2 regions of the Synechococcus sp. RS9902 genome follow, and region 1 is predicted to be linked to the other one. Evidence: predicted binding sites of a transcription regulator. Region 1 holds the regulator's gene; the other holds the start of a gene.

Evidence for each region. The regulator HrcA, encoded in region 1, represses chaperone genes, less so after heat shock. The targets are predictions, from matches to a motif close to TTAGCACTCNNNNNNNNNGAGTGCTAA.
Region 2: the regulator HrcA is predicted to act here: its motif matches at 4,184-4,210, upstream of groES (co-chaperone GroES).

What each region holds. Positions count from the first base shown of each region.
Region 1 is NZ_CP047949.1:2,205,980-2,213,646, forward strand. It holds gene SynRS9902_RS12205 (DUF3352 domain-containing protein) at 1-996, opposite strand, end outside; gene SynRS9902_RS12210 (rhodanese-like domain-containing protein) at 1,050-1,406, shown strand; gene hrcA (heat-inducible transcriptional repressor HrcA) at 1,406-2,380, shown strand; gene trpB (tryptophan synthase subunit beta) at 2,391-3,647, opposite strand; gene SynRS9902_RS12225 (translation initiation factor) at 3,747-4,073, shown strand; gene cysC (adenylyl-sulfate kinase) at 4,105-4,749, shown strand; gene SynRS9902_RS12235 (sulfotransferase family 2 domain-containing protein) at 5,054-5,722, shown strand; gene SynRS9902_RS12240 (sulfotransferase domain-containing protein) at 5,743-6,588, shown strand; gene SynRS9902_RS12245 (sulfotransferase domain-containing protein) at 6,619-7,431, shown strand.
Region 2 is NZ_CP047949.1:645,306-652,972, forward strand. It holds gene SynRS9902_RS03310 (calcium:proton antiporter) at 1-584, opposite strand, end outside; gene SynRS9902_RS03315 (TIGR01548 family HAD-type hydrolase) at 581-1,327, opposite strand; gene SynRS9902_RS03320 (30S ribosomal protein PSRP-3) at 1,406-1,921, shown strand; gene atpC (ATP synthase F1 subunit epsilon) at 2,091-2,501, opposite strand; gene atpD (F0F1 ATP synthase subunit beta) at 2,576-4,039, opposite strand; gene groES (co-chaperone GroES) at 4,263-4,574, shown strand; gene groL (chaperonin GroEL) at 4,652-6,286, shown strand; gene SynRS9902_RS03345 (hypothetical protein) at 6,441-6,863, shown strand; gene SynRS9902_RS03350 (hypothetical protein) at 6,889-7,667, opposite strand, start outside.

The DNA of each region.
Region 1 (7,667 bases):
TAGCAACGGAGCGAACCATTGGGCCAACGGATGGCTTTCGCTGGGATCCAACAAACGGGCTGGACTCTGAAGCTGAGCCAGCCAGCGGGCATGGCCACCAGCCGAAGCAGTCAGATCCGTGAGCCCAGGCCATGGGTCGGTGCCCAGGGCTTGCCGGAACCCGAGGCGCCCATCCAACGCCAGGGTTGAACCCTCTGGTCGCAGTGATGCCACGAGTCCGCTCAGATCGTCCCTTTGGGCCACCAGCTGCGGAAGCTGCAGCCAATGCTCAAGGGCATGGGGAGATGCCGTGAGCAGAGCCACGCCTTCGCCGAGCTCAGCCACCTGACGTTGCAGGCGTTGATCCCCCAGCTGATGCTGATCCGGAAGCTGGGAGACATCAAGGGCCTGCTCCAGCACACCACGGCCCGAAGCCACGAGCAGCAGATCGTCGTCAATTAAGGCGGTAGCCAGGGGTTGGGGGTCATGCCCCACCAACGCCCCCTGGCCACTGATCACACCGATACCGCGGTAGCTGCTGATCTGCAGGTCGGTGCCCGCCAGGCTGCGGGTCTGCCAGAACCGTTGCAGAAAGCGCCGGGCGCCGTCGTCATCCCGACTGGTCAAAGCCAACACCCAACCGGTGTTGGAATCCCCATCGGTGAGGGTGAGACTGACCTCCTCACCAAGCCAAGGCGCCAGCTCAAGATCAAATTGGAGACCCGCCAAGGCAAAGACGCCTTCGCGCCACTGCCGGGCGCCATCACGGGCATCGCGGCGTTGGGAGGCAGGGGCAACGGCCTGGGCATAGGCCGGCAACCGTCCTGGATCGGCCAACCAATGGAGGGACAAGTCAGCATCCCGGGGCACAAAACGGGCCGCCCGAGGCAGATGCAACGGCTGCTCTGCCAACTGCAGGGGGCTCTGGCGGTTCATGGTCCAGAGCAGGCCAGCGGCCAGCAAAATCAGCGACAACAGCACAGCGCCGGCAGCGCTGAGGAAGGGGCGGGCCTTCATGGGCCGGCGGTCTCGGATCGCCTCATCTTTGTCCATCACCGCAGAATGGCGCCATGGGCCAATCCCAACAACCACAACCAATCCAAGCCTCTGAACTGCAGCAATGGCTGCAAAGCGAGCGACCTTCACCGCAACTGGTGGATGTGCGCGAGGAGGCTGAGCTCGCGATCGCTGCCTTCCCGGGTGCGGTGCTGCACCGCCCCCTGAGCCAATCCAATGCATGGCTTGGAACACTGCAGGACGACCTCAACCCCGCTCAACCCGTCGTGGTGGTCTGCCATGCCGGCGTGCGCAGCTACCACTTCGGCCTGTGGCTGCTGGACCAGCCCTGGGGCCTTGAGGTGTGGAACCTTGAGGGAGGCATTGATGCCTGGAGCCTTCAGGCGGATCCCAGCGTTCCCCGCTACTGATGAGCAAGCCCCTGTCCCTTCGGCAAGAACAGGTGCTTCAGGCGACGGTGCACCACTACGTCGACACGATGGAGCCGGTGGGCAGCCGCACCCTGGTGCAACGCTTCGGAATCCCCGCCAGCTCCGCCACCGTTCGCTCCGCCATGGGGGCGCTTGAGCGCCGGGGACTGCTGCATCAACCCCACACCTCCGCCGGACGCGTTCCCAGTCCGATGGGATACCGGCACTACGTGGACGCGTTGCTGCCGGAACCCGGCATCGCCGTTCAACACCTGGAACGGGAGCTCACCGGCCTGAGTCTTCGTTGGGCCGGTTTGGACGACCTGCTGATGCATCTGGCCCGGCGGCTGACGGATTTCACCGGTCTGATGAGCCTGATCACCCAACCGCAGCAGGAGAACCAGCAACTGGAGACGATCCGTTTGGTGCCCAGCGGTGATCGACTGCTGGTGATGCTGGTGGAAGCCAATGGCCGCGCCAGCCACCTCAACCTGCGTCTGCCCCACGGGGCTGAAGCCGAACTCACCGCGATGGAACGCTGGGCGTCGGCCCAGCTCGAGGAGGGCGACCTGAACTGGGACGCACTGCCCAGGCAGCTGCAACGCAGCGGCACTGTGCTTCGCAACGCCCTTGAGCAGCCCACCCCCGCCAATTCCACACAGGTGGTGGTGCATGGCCTCTCCAGGCTGGTGAGTGAACCGGAATTTGAAAGCACCTCCAGCCTTCGGCCGCTGCTGGAACTGATCGATGACCAACCTGCCACTTTGATCAGCCGTGGTGAATCCGCACGGGTGTGGATCGGGGACGAACATCCGCAGCCGGCCCTGGAGGCCTGTGCCGTGGTTCAGGCGCCCTACCGCTGCAAGGAGGGGCTTGGCCATGTGGCCCTGGTGGGGCCGATGCGGATGGCCTATGCCACGGCTCACGCTGCCGTGCAGCGGGTGGCCCGCCACCTGGAATTGCTGCTGGCCTGAGGTCCGCTTCTTAGAGCTGATCCCCCAGCTTCTCCGCCACGGTGTTGACGTCCTTGTCGCCGCGGCCGGAGCAGTTGATCACCACTTCCGTTCCATCGGCAAGGGTGGGGCAGAGCTGCTCAAGCCAGGCGAAGGCGTGGGCGGTTTCCAGGGCCGGAATGATGCCCTCCAGCTCACTCACCAGGCGCAGGGCATCGAGGGCCTGTTGGTCCGTGACGGCGGCGTACTCAGCACGCCCGATCTCCCGCAGGTAGCTGTGCTCCGGCCCCACTCCGGGGTAATCGAGACCTGCACTGATGGAGTGGGCCTCCATCACCTGACCGTCGCCGTCCTGCAGCAGCAGGCTCATGGCGCCGTGCAGCACACCGGCTCGGCCCTCGGTGATCGTCGCGGCGTGGCGACCGCTGGCCACACCATCACCGGCGGCCTCAACACCGATCAGCCGCACAGACGTGTCCTGAACAAAGGGATGGAACAGGCCCATGGCATTGGAGCCACCGCCAACGCAGGCCATCAGCACGTCGGGCAGCCGGCCGAAGGCGTCCTGACACTGCTGTTTGGACTCTTCACCGATCACGGCATGGAAGTCCCGCACCAACATCGGGTACGGGTGCGGACCAGCAACAGATCCAAGGATGTAGTGGGTGGTCTCGACGTTGGTCACCCAGTCGCGGATCGCCTCACTGGTGGCGTCCTTGAGGGTGGCGGTGCCGGCCGTCACCGGTTGCACCGTGGCGCCCAGCAGGCGCATGCGGAAGACGTTTAGAGCCTGACGACGCATGTCTTCCGCGCCCATGTAGATCACGCACTCCAGGCCAAAGCGGGCACAGACCGTGGCCGTGGCGACGCCGTGCTGCCCCGCACCGGTCTCGGCAATGATCCGCTTCTTGCCCATGCGCAGGGCCAGCAGGGCCTGCCCCAGGGCGTTGTTGATCTTGTGGGCACCGGTGTGGTTCAGGTCTTCCCGCTTGAGCCAGATGCGGGGGCCACCGTCGGCGCGGCGGTAGTGGGCGGTGAGACGCTCGGCCTCATACAACGGTGTCGCGCGCCCTACGTAGTTCTTAAGCAGGCGGTTGAGCTCAGCGGTGAAGGCGGAATCGTTCCAGGCCTGAGCCGCCGCTTGCTCCAGTTCCGCCAGGGCCGGCATCAGGGTCTCGGGCACGTACTGGCCACCGAACCGTCCAAAGCGGCCATGGGCACCGGGGCGCACCGCTGGCTGCAGGCTGGAGGGATCCGGAGTACTGGCGTTGGGCAGGGTGCTGGTCACGGATCCACGGCGGAGCGTCGGCTCAGCGTAAGCAGGCGGTCACGCCATGGGGCGCCGCATGGGCGGTCATCGACAATGCAACCCGGTTGCGACGGGTGGATGCCGAAGGGAGGCTGGCAAGAATTCAGCAGTGCCGAGGGCCTGCAGCGACCGAGCGGCCCTGCGGCGGAGCCCACAACCAAGGCGCAGCAAATGGTGCGGGTGCAGCCCACCCGTGGTGGCAAAGGGGGCAAAACCGTGACGGTGATCCGGGGCCTGGAGCTGGATACTGCGGGCTTCAAGGTGCTGCTGAAGAAGCTCAAAACACGCATCGGCAGTGGCGGGACCGCCAAGGACGGCGTGATCGAACTGCAAGGAGATCAGGTGGATCTGGCGCTCGAGCTGCTCAGCAAGGAGGGATATCGGCCGAAACGCGCTGGAAGGTAGGGAATAATGGCCGTCAGTTCATGCTGAGGCCATGACCACAAGCCAGACATACGGAGAACTCACCAACAAGGGTGCGTCCACCAACATCGCCTGGCATGAGGCCTCCGTGGGCCGCGACGAGCGTGCAAAGCAACGCGGACACCGCAGCGTCATCCTCTGGTTCACCGGACTATCCGGCTCCGGCAAGAGCACCCTGGCCAATGCCGTGAACGCAGCGCTGTTTGAGCGAGGTCTTGCCACCTACGTGCTGGATGGCGACAACATCCGCCATGGTCTATGCAAAGACCTGGGCTTCTCCGATGCCGACCGTGAAGAAAACATACGCCGCATTGGAGAAGTGGCCAAACTTTTCCTGGATTCAGGTGTGATCGTTCTGACAGCCTTTGTCTCCCCCTTCCGTGCCGACCGGGACAAGGCCCGGGACTTGGTGGATGACGGTGACTTCCTCGAGGTGTTCTGTGCCGCTGATCTCGAGGTTTGCGAATCCCGTGACCCCAAAGGTCTTTATGCTAAGGCACGGGCAGGCCAGATCAAAGAATTCACAGGCATTTCCAGCCCCTACGAAGCACCGGAGAATCCAGAGTTAAAGATCGATACAGGCAAGCAAGAGCTGGCTGATTCTGTAGAGCTCGTCATCAAAGCATTACAACAAAAAAACATAATTTCGCAAACATAATCCAATTACAGGCAATTTATCCAACTTTCACAAACAAGCTGCGTTGAACTTCAAACATAACAATCCAATAACACACTCAATCAAAGCACCCCTTTAACACGTTACGACCGCAAGTCCTCAACCTTCGCCTTGTTAAAATTATGGCATTTTTAACTTCAATCCAACGAACAAATCATTAATCATTTTCTTTAAGCAATCGCATCTGAACTGCTAATCCAATGACTTACCGCGAACCCAAGCACAGCAGCGAACCTCAAGCGAAGGAGAAACAAAAACCAATAAACATTACTGGGCCAAGGAATAAATGTTAATCAGCATTAAAAAAAAATTTGTATTTTTCTCTAATCCAAAGTGCGGGACGACTTCGATTGAAGCAGGACTGTCTCCGCTTTGTGAAATAAGCATTAATGGCACGCGAGATGGGAAGCACCTAAAACCTTCAGATTTCACAAGCTGGGAAACGCTGCTCAGGCAATATCATTCTTGCGAAAAACTACTTAAGATTTGCACCACACGCCACCCAATCGAAAAACTAATTAGCTGGTATACATATCGCTCTAGACCTGAACTTAAAATAAAAAATTCGAAAAGATACCTTGGTAACACCGACTTCTCAGAATGGTGCCGCCAAGAAATGAAAAAAGACCATGATGAGTGGTTTTTTCAGTCAAGTAAAGACAAGTTAGACGTCGACATAGTCGTCCCAATTAAATATATCCACAAGCTTGAGAAGCTTTTCTCCAATCTATTTTGCAAAAACATTAAATTTCCATCAAAAAATGCATCTCCGAAACGAAAAGATTTATTTTCAACATCAGAACTTTACAAACTAGCAGAAAGAGAATTAAAATATGCTCACCCAAGCTTCCATCATCGAATTAAAATGCATCATCAAATCGAAGCTATCTGCAGTAAATCCAACGCCTTGGAAGATATTAATTTCAACAAAGAACTCTTTAGCCAATCCCTTTAAAATACATCCATTCACAACTAATGCTCGAAAAAAATCACTCAGATCTTCCACAATTTATCTGCATTGGCGCTCAAAAAGCGGGAACAACATGGCTGGCTGATGCGCTAGCCTCACACCCAGATCTTTGGAACCCAGGAATTAAGGAAATTCATTTTTTCGATCGCTTATCAATTGAGACCAATAGCTTAAACAAGAAATCCGCAACAAGACTATTAACAAAACTACGTCAAATGCATGCTCAGGGGCACAAAGAAATTCCGAAAGAATTGGTCGCACGAAGTAAAGAGATATTTTCGTTGGATGATTACCGCACCCTTTTCAGCAATCGCCCTTCTGGACGCCTTTCATGGGAAATTACACCAGCGTATGCATCTATGCCAGAAGCCAATGTTCAGTACATGACTAATTTACTACCAGAATGCAAATACTTATTTATCATAAGAAGCCCATACGAGCGTGCTGTGAGCCAGTGGAGAATGGCAATTAGCAGAAAATTCAAGGAGATCGCTGTCGACGAGGCTCGACTTACTAAAGAATTTGATAATTGGATCAAAAATGATACATTAAATCGCGGCAATTATTCAGACATAATACAAACATACTCCAAACACGTTGATTTAGAGAAGTATTTTCTCTTTTTGCCTTTTGGTGAGCTTAAAGCGAACCCAAAAAGCTTTCTCAGTAAGATCTATAACTATTTAGGGGTTAGCGAATACTACCCCAAAGAGCCAAACAAGGCATCGCACATAACTCAAAAATATATTCTTAGTGATTATATGCACGAGAAACTTCAGCAGCTAACAGAGAAGCAAAATGATTTCATCAAAGTCTTTTTTGGAGAAACATTTGCGCAAGACTGCAGATAATGATAACATCTGTAAAGTTATGCGGTTAAATTGATTTCACTTATTTGCGTAGGCTCCCAAAAAGCTGGAACACGATGGCTGGCTGACATGATATTTCAGCATCCAAATGTTTTTCAACCAGGCATTAAAGAGCTGCACTTCTTTGACAAATTAAAAGATCCAATCAACGATTCATCTGAATTACTATCGATTAAACTTAATGCGCAGCGCATCCGAACATTTAAAAATAGACTAAAAAAAAATCAGATCAACTTCGCAACAATTGTCGCTCGTAAAATAATAACGTCTGGGCTATTTGATATCTCAGATTACAAAAAAATACTAACTCATGGCAATGAGTCCGGCAAAATAGGAGTTGATATTACTCCAGCTTATGGGGCGATGCCCCTACAAAATATTCGCTACATGCATGGCGCAATGAAGTCGTCTAAATTTATCTACATAATACGAAACCCATTGGAAAGAGCTATTAGCGGTTACAGGCATTCCGCTGAGATAGCTTTAAAAAAAGGTAAGAGATTTGATTCTCAAACAGCTATAGCCGAAGCTATTAATAAATCCAAATACTCTTCTCACATTAAAAACTATGATAGCGTTTTTGAGCCTCACAGCAATTTACTATATCTTTCGTTTAACCACCTGAAAGCACAACCTCTAGAATTACTCAAAAAGGTAGAAAATTTTTTAGACTTAGCGCCCTTTGAAGGATACAAATCATTCGACAAACCATCACACATTACCAAAAAGATTTCTTTAGACGAAACAACCCTAAATGTATTTAGAAATGAGCTCGACGTCGAAGAGAAATTTCTAGAAAATCGTTTTGGTCCTGGATTTATTTAAATCTCGGTGATTTCAAATTACAGATAAAGCACTCTTTATAAATATAGCTGGCATTACAATTTTTCACACATGTGCTCCACTTAGTCTAAGAAAAAAGTCACGATACGTGCCCAAAGAAAACCAAGATATGTATATAGCATTCTGAAACAAGGCCACAATGCATCGTCGTACATGAAATCAAAAGGCACATGGGCAGGAAGCCCTAAAAAATATTGTACTTAGCAATTAATGTTTTC
Region 2 (7,667 bases), 920 kb from region 1:
TAGAGGCTGATCGAAACAAATGTCAGCAGCCAGTTGATCGGAAGGGAGTAGTTGGCTTCGAGGCTGTCCTGGCTGAAGTTGGGCAGCACGAGCGCCAGAACACTGATGGTGGTGATCAGATTGATGTAGGCACTCGAGCCGCTCTGATTCACAGACGCCAGATCTTCCGGCTGCATCGGCTGGGTGCGCCCCTGTCGCTGCACCCTCGCCGCCACGATCAAGGTCATGCCCTTGACCCCCGTCAGGACGATCATTAGCACCGAGAACATTGAGTCGCGGGCCAGGGTCGGGTTGCTTTCACCCGTCAGCATCGTGGAGGCGATCAGGGCCAGTTCAATCACGATCACGGACCCCGTCAGCACCAGGGTTCCAAGAGGCTCCCCGAGCTGCTCCGCCAGTTGATCGGCATGGTGTGCCACCCCCCGTGCCATCAGCAGCACCAGCAGGCTGAGCAGGGCAAGTCCTGTCAGCACGGGCAGGGCGGGCTGCAGCAGCAGCCAGTCGAGCAGGTGGGTGGTTTCCAGGCCGATCAGGGTCAGAAGTCCGATCAGCAGCGGAGTTTCGCGGAGGACAGCTGCCCTCACGCCGTAGTTGGCTCCCAGGACAGCAAGGCTTTGGTGCTGGTCAGCACCTGATCAGCTCCTGCCTCCCTAAGCCGTTGTTCATAGATCCTGCGCGCCGGTGCCTGTTCTGGGGTATGCAGATGAGGCGGCGCCACCGCCAGGCTCACGAACCGTTGTTCCGGCCAGCGTTCCCGGGCCTGGATCACGGTGTGCACATCGGCCACGGTGTCGCCGAGATAGGCCACCTGTGCCTCCTCCGCATTGGCACCAAGGGTCTTGGCCAGGCGGATCAAGCCTGTGGGGTCCGGTTTGTCGGGGGCATCTCCCATCGCGATCAGGGGCGGGTCCTGGAGCCCCAGGCGCTGCTGCAGCACGAAGCGGGCTGAGGGCGGCTCAGCTCCACTCACAAATCCCCAGCGCAGCTTGCGGTTCGACAGCGTGGCGAAAAAGCTGGCGTCCACCAGAAGAGGCTCATCACCGATGAAGCCCGTCCATTGGCTGGGGTCTCCGTCCGGATCTCCGCCGAAGTAGAAGCCGCTGAACACATCAATCAGCGCGGCGCGTTCCGGCAGCTCGGCGCCATGGCGCCGCAGCAGTTCAAGGCTGGCGTCCCAGTCGTTGTTCCAGGCTCCCTCAGCCTTCAACGCATCGATGACATCAGCGCCGGGCTGCCAACCGCAGTAGTGCTGCACAGTGCATTGAAGGGCCCGTCGATAGCTTCCCGCGACATCGCGGATAACACCATCGATGTCGAACAGCAGGATGGTTGGGGATCCCAGAACGTCCTATGGGGAGCGGCTGGTAGGTTAGTTGTTTGTATTTCTGTCTTGAGCGCTGACACCATGACGGTCACCGAAGGCGCTGCCCCTACCGACCAGGAGGTCGCGACTCCGTCCGCCGACGCGGCTGAAGGCGCCACCCAGGCAGCTGAAACCACTGAAAAGCCTGCAGCCAGCGAAGGCGAAGGCCGTCCTGTGCTGAAGGGCGCCGCCGCGGCCCTGGCCACGGCCACCATCGATGCTGATGGTGTTCCTTCTGGTTACACCCCCAAGGCTGATGAGGGCCGCTTCCTGCTGAAGATCCTCTGGCTTCCCGACAACGTGGCCCTTGCGGTTGATCAGATCGTTGGCGGTGGCCCCAGCCCCCTCACCTCCTACTTCTTCTGGCCCCGTGAGGATGCCTGGGAAAGCCTGAAGACCGAGCTGGAAGGCAAGAGCTGGATCACTGACAACGAGCGGGTTGAAGTGCTCAACCAGGCCACTGAAGTGATCAACTACTGGCAGGAAGAGGGAAAAGGCAAGAGCCTCGACGAGGCCAAGGCCAAGTTCCCCGACGTCACCTTCTGCGGTACCGCCTGATTCCGCTTTTCAATTTGATCAAGCAAACCTGCCTTCGGGCAGGTTTTTTTATGCCTTCCCGTGGCTTGGCTGGTGTTGGGATGACGAACGGACAAACCACACCACGCAAAAGGCCAGGGGTTACCGCCCCTGGCCTTTTGCGACGTCATCCTTGAAATAGGGAGATGACTCAGTCGGCGGTTTTGCTGGCCTGAAGGCGAGCGCGGGCTTCATTCAGCTGTTGCTGCGCCTTGAGTTTTTCCGCCGAGGCAGGTTGGCCTTCCATGCCAGCCACCACGGTGGAGGCCTTCTGGAAAGCGGCTTCGGCGGCAGCGGCATCGATGGAGCTGCCAAGTTCGGCCTTGTTCACCAGAACGGTGACTTCATCGGCATCCACTTCGGCGAAACCACCCATCAGAGCGATGGAGTTCCATGCACCGTTGGCACGCACCCGCAGTACACCGATGTCGATGGCGGTGAGCAGGGAGATGTGGCCGGGCAGGATGCCGAGTTGACCGGTGGTACTGGGCAGGATCACCTCGTCGGCGCTGCCATCAAAGACGTTCTGGTCTGTTGCCAGCACGCGGAGGGTGAGGGACATGAACCTTGGTTCGAAAAGAGAATGGACTGTCGAGAAACACGTGATCGGGGGTGTGATTCACACCCCCGCAGGGATCACTTAGTTTCGGCGGCGATCTTCTCGGCCTTGGCTTTCACTTCCTCAATGTTGCCCACCAGGTAGAAGGCGGCTTCGGGGAGGCTGTCCAGCTCACCGGAAAGGATCTGGTTGAAACCAGCGATGGTCTCCTCCAGCTTCACGTACTTGCCGGGCATGCCGGTGAAGATTTCAGCCACGAAGAAAGGCTGGGAGAGGAACTTCTCCACCTTGCGGGCACGGTCCACGGTGCGACGGTCGTCTTCCGACAGTTCGTCGAGACCAAGAATCGCGATGATGTCCTGCAGTTCCTTGTAGCGCTGCAGGGTGGACTGCACGGCGCGGGCGGTGCGGTAGTGCTCGTCACCCACCACAGCTGGCTGGAGCATGGTGCTGGTGGAATCCAGAGGATCCACAGCGGGGTAGATGCCCTTGGAAGCCAGGGCACGGTTCAGCACCGTGGTGGCGTCGAGGTGGGCAAAGGTGGTGGCCGGTGCGGGGTCGGTCAGGTCGTCAGCAGGCACGTAAACGGCCTGGATCGAGGTGATCGAACCTTCAACGGTGGATGCAACACGCTCCTGCAGGGCACCCACGTCGGTGCCCAGGGTGGGCTGGTAGCCCACAGCGGAAGGCATGCGACCCAGCAGTGCGGACACCTCGGAGCCGGCCTGCACGAAGCGGAAGATGTTGTCCACGAACAGCAGGACGTCCTGCTTGTTCACGTCGCGGAAGTGCTCAGCCATGGTCAGAGCGGAGAGGCCCACACGCATCCGGGCGCCGGGGGGCTCGTTCATCTGGCCATAGCAGAGGGCCACCTTCGACTTGGACAGGTCGTCGGCGTTGATCACGCCGGATTCCTTGAATTCCTCGTAGAGGTCGTTGCCCTCACGGGTGCGCTCACCCACACCACCGAACACAGACACACCGCCGTGCTCCTTGGCGATGTTGTTGATCAGCTCCTGAATCAGCACGGTCTTGCCCACGCCTGCGCCGCCGACCAGGCCGACCTTGCCGCCCTGGCGATAGGGAGCCAGGAGATCGATCACCTTGATGCCGGTCTCGAACACCTTGGGCTTGGTCTCAAGCTCAGTGATGTTGGGGGCATCCCGGTGGATGGGAGCGGTGGCCGTGGTGTTGACGGGGCCCTGCTCGTCGACGGGCTCGCCCAGCACGTTGAAGATGCGGCCGAGGGTGCCTTCACCAACGGGCACGGAGATCGGTGCACCGGTGTCAACGGCTTCCATGCCGCGCACCAGACCGTCGGTGCCACTCATGGCAACGGCACGAACCCGGTGATCACCCAGAAGCTGTTGAACCTCAGCGGTCAGGGCGACGTCGTCACCTGCGGGGTTTTTCCCCTCGATGCGCAGGGCGTTGTAGATCTTGGGCAGTTTCCCGGCGGGAAATTCCACGTCCAGAACCGGGCCGATCACCTGACGGATCACACCCTTGGTGCCAGCAGATGCAGGAGCAGAAGCGACCATAGGAAGGAGAGTTGCGGGAACAGGCGCTGCGCGCTCGGACCCATTCAGAGCGGCGCAACCATACCACCGCTGTGGTTGCACCCCCTCCGGTTCGGTCACCCGCACAGCTTGGGGTATGGCCCGAGGGGTGGTCGCTTGCATACGTTGGCACTCATCGGCATCGAGTGCCAACTCGCGTCGATGCGTGGCGCATTGCGCCCTGTCCCTGCTCCTGCAAGTACCCATGGCTGCTGTTTCTCTCAGCGTCTCGACCGTTAAACCCCTCGGCGACCGCGTGTTCGTCAAGGTCTCTGAATCCGAAGAGAAGACTGCCGGCGGCATCCTTCTGCCTGACACTGCCAAAGAAAAGCCCCAGGTGGGTGAAGTGGTTCAGGTGGGCCCCGGCAAGCGCAACGACGACGGCAGCCGTCAGGCTCCCGAAGTTGGTGTGGGCGACAAGGTCCTCTACAGCAAGTACGCCGGCACCGACATCAAGCTCGGCAGCGATGAATACGTGCTGCTGTCCGAGAAGGACATCCTGGCTGTCGTCAACTGAGATCAATCCCGCTGCATTGCGGCTTGAGTCTCAGCTCAGCCTCCCTTAACCATCCTCTTCATTAGGAACCGCCTTCCATGGCAAAGCGCATCATCTACAACGAGAACGCCCGTCGCGCTCTCGAAAAAGGCATCGACATCCTCTGCGAAGCCGTTGCCGTGACCCTGGGTCCTAAGGGCCGCAACGTGGTGCTCGAGAAGAAGTTCGGTGCACCCCAGATCATCAATGACGGCGTCACCATCGCCAAGGAGATCGAGCTCGAAGACCACATCGAGAACACCGGTGTTGCTCTGATCCGTCAGGCCGCCTCCAAAACCAACGACGCAGCCGGTGACGGCACCACCACCGCCACCGTTCTGGCCCACGCCATGGTCAAGGCGGGTCTGCGCAACGTGGCTGCCGGTGCCAACGCCATCACCCTGAAGAAGGGCATCGACAAGGCTTCCGATTTCCTGGTCAGCAAGATCAAGGAAATGGCCAAGCCCATCGCTGATAGCAATGCCATCGCTCAGGTCGGCACCATCTCCGCTGGTAACGATGAAGAAGTCGGCAAGATGATTGCCGATGCCATGGACAAGGTTGGCAAGGAAGGTGTGATTTCCCTCGAAGAGGGCAAGTCCATGGAGACCGAACTCGAGGTCACCGAAGGCATGCGCTTCGATAAGGGCTACATCTCCCCTTATTTCGCCACCGACACCGAGCGGATGGAAGCCGTCCTCGATGAGCCTTACATCCTTCTCACCGACAAGAAGATCGGTCTGGTGCAGGATCTGGTGCCCGTGCTGGAGCAAATCGCCCGCACCGGCAAGCCTCTGCTGATCATTGCTGAGGACATCGAGAAGGAAGCCCTCGCCACTCTGGTGGTGAACCGTCTGCGCGGTGTGCTGAACGTGGCCGCTGTGAAGGCTCCTGGTTTCGGCGATCGCCGCAAGGCCATGTTGGAAGACATGGCTGTGCTGACCAACGGTCAGCTGATCACCGAAGATGCCGGTCTCAAGCTGGAGAACGCCAAGCTCGAGATGCTGGGCACCGCCCGTCGCATCACCATCAACAAGGACACCACCACCATCGTTGCCGAGGGCAACGAGGCGGCTGTCGGCGCCCGCTGCGAACAGATCAAGAAGCAGATGGACGAGACCGACTCCACCTACGACAAGGAGAAACTGCAGGAGCGCCTGGCCAAGCTGGCCGGTGGCGTGGCTGTGGTGAAGGTGGGTGCAGCCACCGAAACCGAGATGAAGGACAAGAAACTCCGTCTCGAGGACGCCATCAACGCCACCAAGGCGGCTGTTGAGGAAGGCATCGTTCCTGGCGGCGGCACCACCCTGGCTCACCTGGCTCCGGCCCTGGAGCAGTGGGCAGCCTCCAGCCTGTCCGGCGAGGAACTGATCGGCGCCAACATCGTGGCTGCTGCTCTTACCGCTCCGCTGATGCGCATTGCTGAAAACGCAGGTGCCAACGGCGCTGTTGTGGCTGAGAACGTCAAGGCTCGCGCTGGTGCCGAAGGTTTCAACGCTGCCTCCGGTGAGTACGTCGACATGCTGGCTGCCGGCATCGTCGATCCCGCCAAGGTGACCCGCTCCGGTCTGCAAAATGCCGCATCCATCGCTGGCATGGTGCTCACCACCGAGTGCATCGTGGCTGATCTGCCTGAGAAGAAGGAAGCAGCTCCTGCCGGCGGCGGCATGGGCGGCGGCGACTTCGACTACTGATCGACGTTCGGGTGGTCGGGAGACTACCCGATCACCCCAACTCAAGTTATGCCAAGAGGTCCTGCGGGGCCTCTTTTTTATGTTCTGATGCTGTCTTGCAAGAACTAGTTTTTACAAGACATCTGGTGTCTGGGGGCGGCATTGGTTGCCGGCCATGAAGGATGAGGGGTGCGGAAAGGTGCCGGCTAACGTCTTGCTGTGTATCGATGTGTCGGGACAAATGCCTCAGCGCCCCGGAGCTTTTGCCGCCCAGTTCGCTCCAGAGACGCTGCAGCGTTTCAAGGCCCTTTGTCGACAGCAAGACAAGGCCTACTCCAAGGTGTTGGAGCGTCTTGCTTTGTTGTACGTCGAAACGGATGGAGGCATTCTTTCCCCGGCCAGCACGGCTTCTGCTCCCTCAAAAGGCGTGCAAAAAAGGCAAGTTCAGGTTGAATCTTTGCAAAACAAGTTGCTGGAGGATCTGTTGAAGCGGGTTGAAATCCTTGAAAAGAAGGAAACAAAAGCGTTGTACGAGCTTGATAGGGTCTACAAGGAAATTGCTTTTCTGAAATCAGGTCTGAAAGTTCCAGATATCTAATTTCTTGCTATGAAAGTTTTGATGATCAGGGGTTTGACGCAGTTTGATCTCCCTCATCGCGCAATTCCAACATTTCTATGACCATGTTGATTATGACTTCACTCTTGATGCTATAGCTGATTAAACCAGTACCTGATCTCTCGGCTCTCTTGCCTTTTGCAAATAAATTTCCGACATCTTTGACGAGTGTTTTGTCTACTAACTTCACGGTTGTGTTGTTAATGCCTGTTGGGAAAACACAATGCTTTTCGTTTGAATGAAGGATACCTGGCTTTTTGCAAAATCGATGAGGTACAAGTTGACCAGCACCGGCATTTGCGATGAAAAAATCAGCAGATTGGCAGTATTGAATTTTTTTTCGATAGGTTTCTCCTACCAACGACAAAACAGAAGTGTTTGGAAATGGCGAGAGTTTTTTGCGTATTGAATTGATTACCTCAAGATCTTGTTTTATTGGTATCAATTTGCTTCCTTTTTCTGTTTTGTATGTACTGTTTTCGTAATTCGTGAATCCATCAATCAAAAAAACAAATGAATCGAACCAAGGCTTTAATTGTTCTATCAAGATAGGAAGAAATTCCTCTTGTTCGATCCAAATCCTTTTTTGACCGGAAATCCCAAACCAAAGTGTGAGAGTTTTGTTTTTTCCTGATGTTTTTTTGATATTTTTGATAAATTTATTCCATTGAAAATTGAGCGTATCAATACCTCGGGACCTCAGGCTGTCTTGATAGACGACTTTTTCCAACTTATTGGTGTATTTGTCAAGCCTCATTCCCATTTGGTTTGAACCAATGACTGATG